2 regions of the Chryseobacterium urinae genome follow, and region 1 is predicted to be linked to the other one. Evidence: riboswitches for the same ligand, from Rfam matches in the RefSeq annotation. Region 1 holds a riboswitch; the other holds the start of a gene.
The links. A riboswitch is a leader RNA that binds a small molecule or an ion and turns the genes downstream of it on or off. The one in region 1 is predicted to bind S-adenosylmethionine.

Region 1 (4,441 bases):
TTCCGTCCGCCTGCTCCAGATGCTGTCCGTCTTTTAACACCATATTCCGGTCAAAAGCCCCGATGTTATCAAGCCCAAGAAAACCGCCTCCGAAAATATTTTTTCCGTTTTTATCTTTTCGGTTTACCCACCATGTGAAGTTTAACAATAATTTCTGAAAAACCTTTTCCAAAAATAAAAGATCAGGTTTGCCGTTTTGCTTTTCATCAATTTTAAATACTCGGAAGCACGACCACGCATGAACGGGCGGGTTTACATCACTCAGATTCCATTCGTAGGCAGGAAGCTGTCCGTTCGGATGCATATACCATTCTTTCGTTAATAAAAGAAGCTGTCCTTTCGCAAATTCCGCATCAATAATCGCAAACGGAACACAATGGAAGGCAAGATCCCAAGTTGCATACCAAGGATATTCCCATTTATCAGGCATCGAGATGATGTCTTTATTGTGCATATGATTCCACTCCGTGTTTCGGACATAATGGTTGAAATTTCTGGGAGCTTCAAAATTCGGATCGCCTTTCAGCCATTTTCCTACATTATAATGATAAAACTGCTTGTTCCAGAGGAGTCCTGCAAAAGCCTGTCTTTGCACGTTTTTTTCATCGTCATCAGAAACATCATTCTGAATTTCGGCATAAAATTCATCCGCTTCAGCAACTCTGCTGTTAAAGATCTCATCAAATTCATAAAACGGATTCTCCAGTTCATTGGGAGACAATCTGAAATCAAACGTTTTCGATTGTCCGGCTTCAATAACTTCATCAATTAAAAAAGAAGCTTTTGTTCCTCTCTTTTCAGGATTCACGGTGTTGCTTCCGTAAGTAATATAATCGTTGATGCCATCCTTGTAATAAGTATTTCCCGGATAGGGTGTTCCATATAATTTCGGACTGTTGGTTTCATTATCACAGAAAACACTTTCCGCGGCAATATTTCTTGAATAAAACTTTTTTATCGGAACACTGTCATGGTTGATGGTGATGCAGCCTTCATGAGAAGCATTGATTTGTCCTTTATATGTATTGTAACCCCATTTCCAGTTATTTCTGAACCACACCGTGGGAGCCACTACAATCGGAGCCACTATATTGCTTCTGTTGCAGACCGTTACCCTTACTAGAATATCGTTGTATTCTGCTTTAGCGTACTCTATAAAAATATCAAAATATTCATCCTGATCAAAAATTCCGGTGTCGAAAATTTCATATTCCGCTTCCTTTTTACTTCTTTTTCCATTTTCAGAAAGCAGTTCATCATACGGAAACGCATTAATCGGATATTTGTACACCATTTTCATATAGCTGTGAGTAGGTGTATTATCCAGATAATAAAATAGTTCTTTAATGTCTTCTCCGTGATTTCCCTGTGGATTGCTCAGTCCAAAGAAGCGCTCCTTCACCATTTTATCTTTTTTGTTCCAGAACGAAAGCGCAAAACAGAAAAGCTGCTTTGCATCAGAAATTCCCGCTATTCCTTCTTCTCCCCAACGGTAGGCATAGCTTTCTGCGTTATTGTGATTGGCGAAATTCCATGCATCGCCGTTCGGGCTGTAGTCTTCGCGTACATTTCCCCATTGCCGGTTACTCACGTAAGGTCCCCAGTTTTTCCAGTTTGTGTCTTGTAATCTTTGTTTTTCAGCAATCATATCTCATCATTTTCATTACGAAGTTAGTTTTTTTGCGAAAAAATTCCAACTCACGAAATTTGAATTATTATTAATATTTCCCTGAAAGCCTTCTGTTTATCGGGGTTTGTAAGATTAAATTAAATTTTTATAAATATTTAAAAGAAAAGTTTTATCTTTGCACCATTCGTTCATTCAAATATTGAAAATGTTATCAAGAAAGGTTGAGGGATTAGACCCTATGAAACCTTAGCAACCCTTTGCGCAAGCAATGAAGGTGCTACGTTCTACCAGAATTATTTTGGACAGATAACTCACTGAAGTTCTTTCAGCCATTTCCTGTGGCATTTTCAATTGTATTAAAATAATAGAATTGAAAACAGAACTTAAACATATTAATTTTTCGTATCGTACCGATTCCCAAAAGGAATACAATATCCCGTTGAGCTATCAGCTTTTCGGGAAAGACCTGTTTTCTGCCCCGATCATTTTAGTGAATCATGCTTTAACCGGAAATTCCAATGTTTCCGGAGAAAAAGGATGGTGGAAACAACTGGTTGGAGAACATCAGGTAATCGATACCGACCAATACACCGTTCTGTGCTTCAATATTCCCGGAAACGGATTTGATGATTTTTTTATTGATAAATGTGAAGATTTCACGCCCTCAGATATAGCAAACATATTTTTGAAAGGTCTTGAAATTTTAAATATCAAAAGTTTACACGCCATTATTGGAGGTTCTTTAGGAGGCGGAATCGGTTGGGAAATGCTAGTGAAAAATCCAAAACTTGCCGAAATTTTCATCCCGGTAGCCTGCGATTTTAAAACCCACGACTGGCTTCATGCACAGTGTCTCGTTCAGAAATTTTTACTAAACCAAAACGATGAACCATTGCAAAAAGCAAGAATTCATGCGATGCTGTGTTACAGAACACCTGAATCGTTAAATAACAGATTTCAAAACAGATTCAGTGAAGAAAAGCAGAGATTAGAGTCGGAAGACTGGCTTGTTTATCACGGAAAAGCTTTAAACGAAAGATTTAGTTTAAAATCATACAAGCTCATGAATCATTTGCTGATGAATATCAATGCCAATGAAGAACATTTGGAAAAAATTCAGGCGCGAATGCACATGATCTCTGTAGATACAGATTTATTTTTCCCCGCTTCAGAAATCCGAATGTGTTTTGAAAGGCTGAAAGAGAAAAACAAAGATGTCTTCTATCACGAGATCACCTCAGTTCATGGGCACGATGCCTTCTTAATGGAATATAAACAATTAAATACGATCATTAAAAATATTTTGAAAAATGAGTAAGATTAATGCTAACGAAATAAAATTTTTAAAAAACAGATCCATCATCAAATTTGAAGGAGAAGATTTCTTAGGTGAAATCGGGATCGACGGACGAATTTTTAAAGCGCTTACTTTGGCGCGAATCAGTGTGGGAGTAATTTCCCAGCAGGCAATTGAAAACGGAATCTCCATTTTAGTTCATGAAAACGATTCCGAAAAAGCAGTCAATTGTCTGATTGACGAATTTGAACCAGAAAGAAAATCGGGGAAAGTTTCTCAGATATACAGCATCAATAATGTGTCGGTGTTAGGATTTGTTGCAGAAGACTTCAACAAAGTTTTAGCGGAACTCGCAAGAAATAATGTTTTCCCATTGCTTTTAAACCAGATTGCAGCCGAAAAACGGGTAAATATCGTTGTGACATCTTCACAGGACGAAAAAGCAAAAAATATCATCGAATCTGAAATTTCCAAAAAACCGAAAACCGTTCATCTGGCAATCATCGGTCACGGAAACGTAGGGAAGACCTTAATACAGCAGGTTTTGGAATCTTCGGAAGAAATTAAAAGACGAAAAAAAATAGACCTGAAAGTAGTTGCAGTCGCCAATTCCAGGAAAATAGCATTCAACAAAAAAGGATTCGACAGCAATTGGAATGATGAGGTTTTAACAGCAGAAAAACCTTCCGATGTTCAGGAACTCATTAGGTTTTCCAAAGAAAATCAGCTTGAAAATTTAATCGTTGTGGATAACACCGCAAGCAAAGACTTCGTAAAAAATTACCACACTTTGGCGGAAAACGGCTTCGATCTCGTTTCCTCCAACAAAATTTTTAACACCCTTCCCATTTCAGAATACCGTCAACTAAGATATACGTTGAACAAAAACAACAGACGCTATCTCTACGAAACCAATGTGGGGGCCGGTTTACCATTGATTGACACCATTAAACTTCTACACCTTTCAGGAGAAAATATCACAAGAATTAAAGGCGTTTTCTCGGGAACATTAAGCTATGTTTTCAATAATTTTTCTTTGAGAGACGATAAGTTTTCCACCATCATCAATGAAGCGTTGGAAAAAGGATATACAGAACCCGATCCGAGAGAAGACCTGTCAGGAAACGATGTGGGAAGAAAATTATTGATTTTGGCGAGAGAATTAGATCTAATCAATGAGTTTGAAGATATTAAAATTCAGAATCTTGTTCCTGAAAATCTGCTTTCTGTTTCCAAATCAGAATTCCTTTCAAGACTGGACGAATTAGATGCGGAATATCAGAAAATCAAAGAAAATCAGAAAGAAGGACACGTTTTAAGATATGTGGGAGATCTTCACGGAGATTTGCAGAAAGAAAAAGGAGAACTCGATGTGAAATTAATTTCCGTTCCGGCAACCTCCGCTTTAGGACAACTGAAAGGCTCAGACTCAATCTTCGAAATCTACACCGAAAGTTACGGAGAAAACCCAATCGTCATCATGGGAGCCGGCGCCGGCGCAATAGTTACGGCAA
Region 2 (4,441 bases), on a different contig from region 1:
GATTTCATACCTGAAAAATCTGAATATTAATGCGATCGAATTGCTTCCTATCATGGAATTCGAAGGAAATCTTTCTTGGGGATACAACACGTCTTTCCATTATGCATTAGACAAAGCGTACGGAACACCGGAAAAATTCAAAGAATTTGTAGATTTGTGTCACCAGAACGGAATTGCTGTAATTCTGGATATTGCCTTCAATCATGCAACAGGTCGTTCTCCGCTCGCAAGACTTTGGAATGTTGATCCGGATGGAGATGGTTACGGAGATATTGCTGCCAATAATCCTTACTTCAATCAGGTTCCTAAACATTCTTATAATGTATTCAATGATTTTAACCATACAAGTACTTCAACGAAATATTACGTTGAAAGATGCCTTCAGCAATGGTTAACGGAATATCATGTAGATGGTTTCCGTTGGGATTTAACCAAAGGGTTCACGCAAAGCTGTTCTGAAAACGACGAAACCTGTACAAACGCTTATCAGCAGGACAGAGTAGATATCCTGAAATACTATGCAGACAAACAATGGGCTCTTGATCCGAATTCTTACATGATTTTTGAACATTTGGGAACTGATGCCGAAGAGCAGCAGTGGGCAAACTACAGAGTTGCAGAAGGAAAAGGAGTAATGATGTGGAATAACCAGAACGGATCTTATAACCAGAATACAATGGGCTATAAAGAAAACAGTAATTTCGACAGAATGAATCATACGCTGCATGGATTCTCTGAAATGAGAGCGGTAGGTTACGGAGAAAGTCATGATGAAGAAAGATTAATGTTTAAAAATCTTGCTTATGGTGCGGTAAACGGAAGCTATGATGTTAAAAACCTTAATACAGCTTTAGACAGAATGAAAGCTTTCGGAGCGACGTTCTTCACTATTCCCGGTCCGAAAATGATCTGGCAGTTCGGAGAACTTGGATACGAATTCAGTATCAACAGATGTACAAACGGAACCATTAATAACGGTTGCAGAACCGATGAAAAGCCGATTGCATTTACTTTAGGATATGATACAGATGTGAACAGAAAAGCGGTTTATGATACCTGGGCGAAGATTATCAATTTCAGAAATATCTATCCGGTTTTCAAGTCAAAAACATATACTGTAGAATCCAATAATCTGGCAAACGATCCGAATGGATTAATTACGAGAATTTACGTTTACGACAACGCAATTACGAACGGAGTGAAAAATGTAGTGGTGTTAGCAAATTACACAACGGCAGCTCAAAGTGTGGTTCCGTATTTTCCGTATGTAGGTCAGTGGCAGAATCTAATGGATAACTCTGTTTCTAATGTAACTTCTACAACGGCTCCGATTACTCTTCAGCCGGGAGAATTCAGAATTTTCGGTAATTATGTGGGAATTTTATCCACAACAGACATGAATGCCGAAAATAAGCTTTCTTTACAGATTGCGGATAACCCTGTGAAAAATGGTGTGGCTAAATTAATTTACCACAAAGCGAAGAATGGGGAAGTCTTTATCTACGATATGAGCGGTAAAAAAATGGATTCATTTAAATTGAATAATGAAAACGGAACGTACGAATTAAAAACAAATTATCCTGCAGAAACGTATTTGGTTCATTTAAAATCAGATACGGGAGTTTCAATCCAGAAAATGATTGTGAAATAACCTGTGGATAACTTCAAAAGTTTATATGGAGAGATCGCGAAAGCGGTCTCTTTTTTTGTTTATTCATATTTTATCCGCAGTGAAAACAGAGTTTGTTAATACGATACTAACGGCTTTTCAATACTTTATTCACAATTTTTTCCACACTAAAATAGAAGGTTTTCCATATCATATTCATACTTTACCAATAGGTTATTCATATTTTACTCACAATTGAAAAATTGTTTATCTACAATTAATTTTTGCATACCAACATGAAATTAATATGTTCCTAATACATAATTCACGCGTTATCCACATCTTATTCACAATTTTGGCAGCTCTGAAAAATTCAAATTCTAAATTGGTTTGCAGATTAAAAATTATTAGTCTACTTTTGCAGTAGATTTATCAAGAAAGGTGGAGGGATTTGGCCCTGAGAAACCTTAGCAACCGACATTTTCTGATGAAAAGGTGCTAATTCCAACCCGATTGGGGGAAGATAAGTGATTCTGTATTCCGTATGAATTCCAGCTTCTTGAAGGTCTTTATGTTTGTTTCGGCAAACCATTTTAAATTAATTTTTTTAAAGCACTGAATAGAATGAAAAAACTCAGCGTAAGCGTACTCCTTTTAGCAATAGGATTTTTATCGGCACAGGAAAAAGAACAGCAGATAGAAGATGTCGTAATTGTAGGAAACCGAAATGCAAAACGCACAAAACTGGAAACACCGGTTCCGGTAGACATCATCAACATCGAAAAAATACAGCAGTCTTCACCGCAAATTACCGTTCAGGATTTACTGAATTATGTTATCCCGTCTTTCAACTCAGTCCGGCAGTCGGCTTCAGACGGTACAGAACATATCGATCCTGTTACTTTGAGAGGAATGGGACCTGATCAGGTTCTGGTTCTCGTTAACGGAAAAAGAAGACATACTACTTCTTTAGTTAATTATCAGAATACAGTCGGAAACGGCTCTGTAGGAACAGACTTAAGCACCATTCCGGTAATCGCCATCGACAGAATTGAAGTTCTGAGAGATGGTGCAGCAGCACAATACGGCTCCGATGCCATTGCAGGAGTTATTAATATTATCCTCAAAAAGAATCTTGGCGGAACAGCCAGCCTTAATTACGGAATTTCCGGAAGAAATGATGGCGAAACCTATCAGGCAGCAGCCAACTACGGAACTTCTTTAGGGAAAAAAGACGGCTATATCAGTTTATCCCTGCAATTAAACCAACGAGGAAAAACAACAAGAACGCAGAATCATAATCTTGATATTTACGGTGATAATTTCGCGTATGATTTTGCTCCGGATTTTAATGCTGCAAAAGCGCTGGACGATCAGAAAATTCTTGCCAATGGTTTAACCCGGGATGATTTTAATTTCCAGATCGGTGATGCAAAAATAAAGCAGGCGCAGTTATTTTTTAATTCCGAATATCCTTTGAACGATCAGTTTAAAATATATTCCTTCGGAGGCTTCAGTATTAAAGAAGGGCAGGGTTACGGTTTCAGAAGATTGCCGAGTGAAACTTCAAACAATGTTTATTCTATTTATCCGAACGGTTTTCAGCCGGCTTTAGGCTCGAAAATCTATGACATTTCTTATGCAGTCGGAGCAAAATATAATAAAGACGACTGGTTTTTTGACCTTAGCAATACATTCGGAAGCAATACATTCAATTATGATGTAAGCAACACCGTTAATGCATCTTTAGGAGCCAAGTCACCAACAGATTTTTATGCGGGAGCACACAGTTTTCTTCAGAATACAATTAATCTTGATGTTTCAAAAAACATCAGGAACTTCAATATCGCATTCGGTGGAGAATTCAGGTTTGAGCAGTACGACATTAAAGCAGGAGATCAGGCTTCCTATATGAGATATGATATTTTCGGAAATCCTGTGACGGCAACTACCAATCCGGATAATATCTCCGGAGCAGGAGGAGCGCAGTCGTTTATTGGATTTTCACCACAAAACGCACTTTCAAAATCCAGACATTCAACTGCGGTTTATGCCGATGTTTCTTATGATCTGGATAAAAAATTAAATGTAGACCTTGCCGGAAGATTCGAAAACTATTCAGATTTTGGAAGTACACTGAACGGAAAATTGGCGGTAAGGTACGAATTTGTAAAAAATTATGCAGTTCGTGCTGCGGTGGGAACAGGCTTTAGAGCGCCATCTCTTCAGCAGCAGTATTTTAACAATTCTTATGCAGATATTTCCACCACAGGAAATTCAATTGTTACCAAAGGAATTTTTAATAACGACAGCGAAGCAGCAAAAGCACTTGGCTTCGACAAATTAAAACAGGAAACTTCGGTGAACGGAAGCGTTGGATTTACTTTAAAGCCGGTAAATAAACTTTCTATTACGGTTGACGGATATTTAATTAAAGTGAAAGACCGAATCGTGATTACAAGTAATATTACAGATGACCGATTGGCGGTTTATGGTGTGGAAAGCGGAAGATTTTTTGCCAATGCCGTTGATACGGAAACCAAAGGAGTAGATCTGGTAGTTGCCTACGACTGGAAAATAGGAGGAGGCAATTTAAATATCAATCTTGCCGGAAATTATACCGAAACAAAAATTACAGATTTCCATTTCCCTGCTAATCTTCAGACACCGCAGAATGAATTTTTCGGACCGGATCAGATCAATATCATCGAAAGTTTATCACCCAAAACCAAAGCTTCTTTAGGATTGAATTACGGAGTTGGAAAATTTAATTTTCTGGTGAGAAATACTTACTTCGGGAAAGTGATCCGCGACGGATATCCGTTTGGAGGA

Region 2: it holds a riboswitch for S-adenosylmethionine, as region 1 does, so the genes downstream of both, QWT87_RS07085 (TonB-dependent receptor plug domain-containing protein) here and QWT87_RS07885 (alpha/beta fold hydrolase) in region 1, are expected to answer to the same signal.

Annotation. Positions count from the first base shown of each region.
Region 1 covers NZ_JAULSJ010000010.1:8,626-13,066, reverse strand. The annotation lists gene QWT87_RS07890 (MGH1-like glycoside hydrolase domain-containing protein) at 1-1,648, opposite strand, end outside; SAM riboswitch class I at 1,836-1,943, shown strand; gene QWT87_RS07885 (alpha/beta fold hydrolase) at 2,001-2,948, shown strand; gene QWT87_RS07880 (ACT domain-containing protein) at 2,941-4,441, shown strand, end outside.
Region 2 covers NZ_JAULSJ010000008.1:137,201-141,641, forward strand. The annotation lists gene QWT87_RS07080 (alpha-amylase family glycosyl hydrolase) at 1-1,651, shown strand, start outside; SAM riboswitch class I at 2,036-2,139, shown strand; gene QWT87_RS07085 (TonB-dependent receptor plug domain-containing protein) at 2,234-4,441, shown strand, end outside.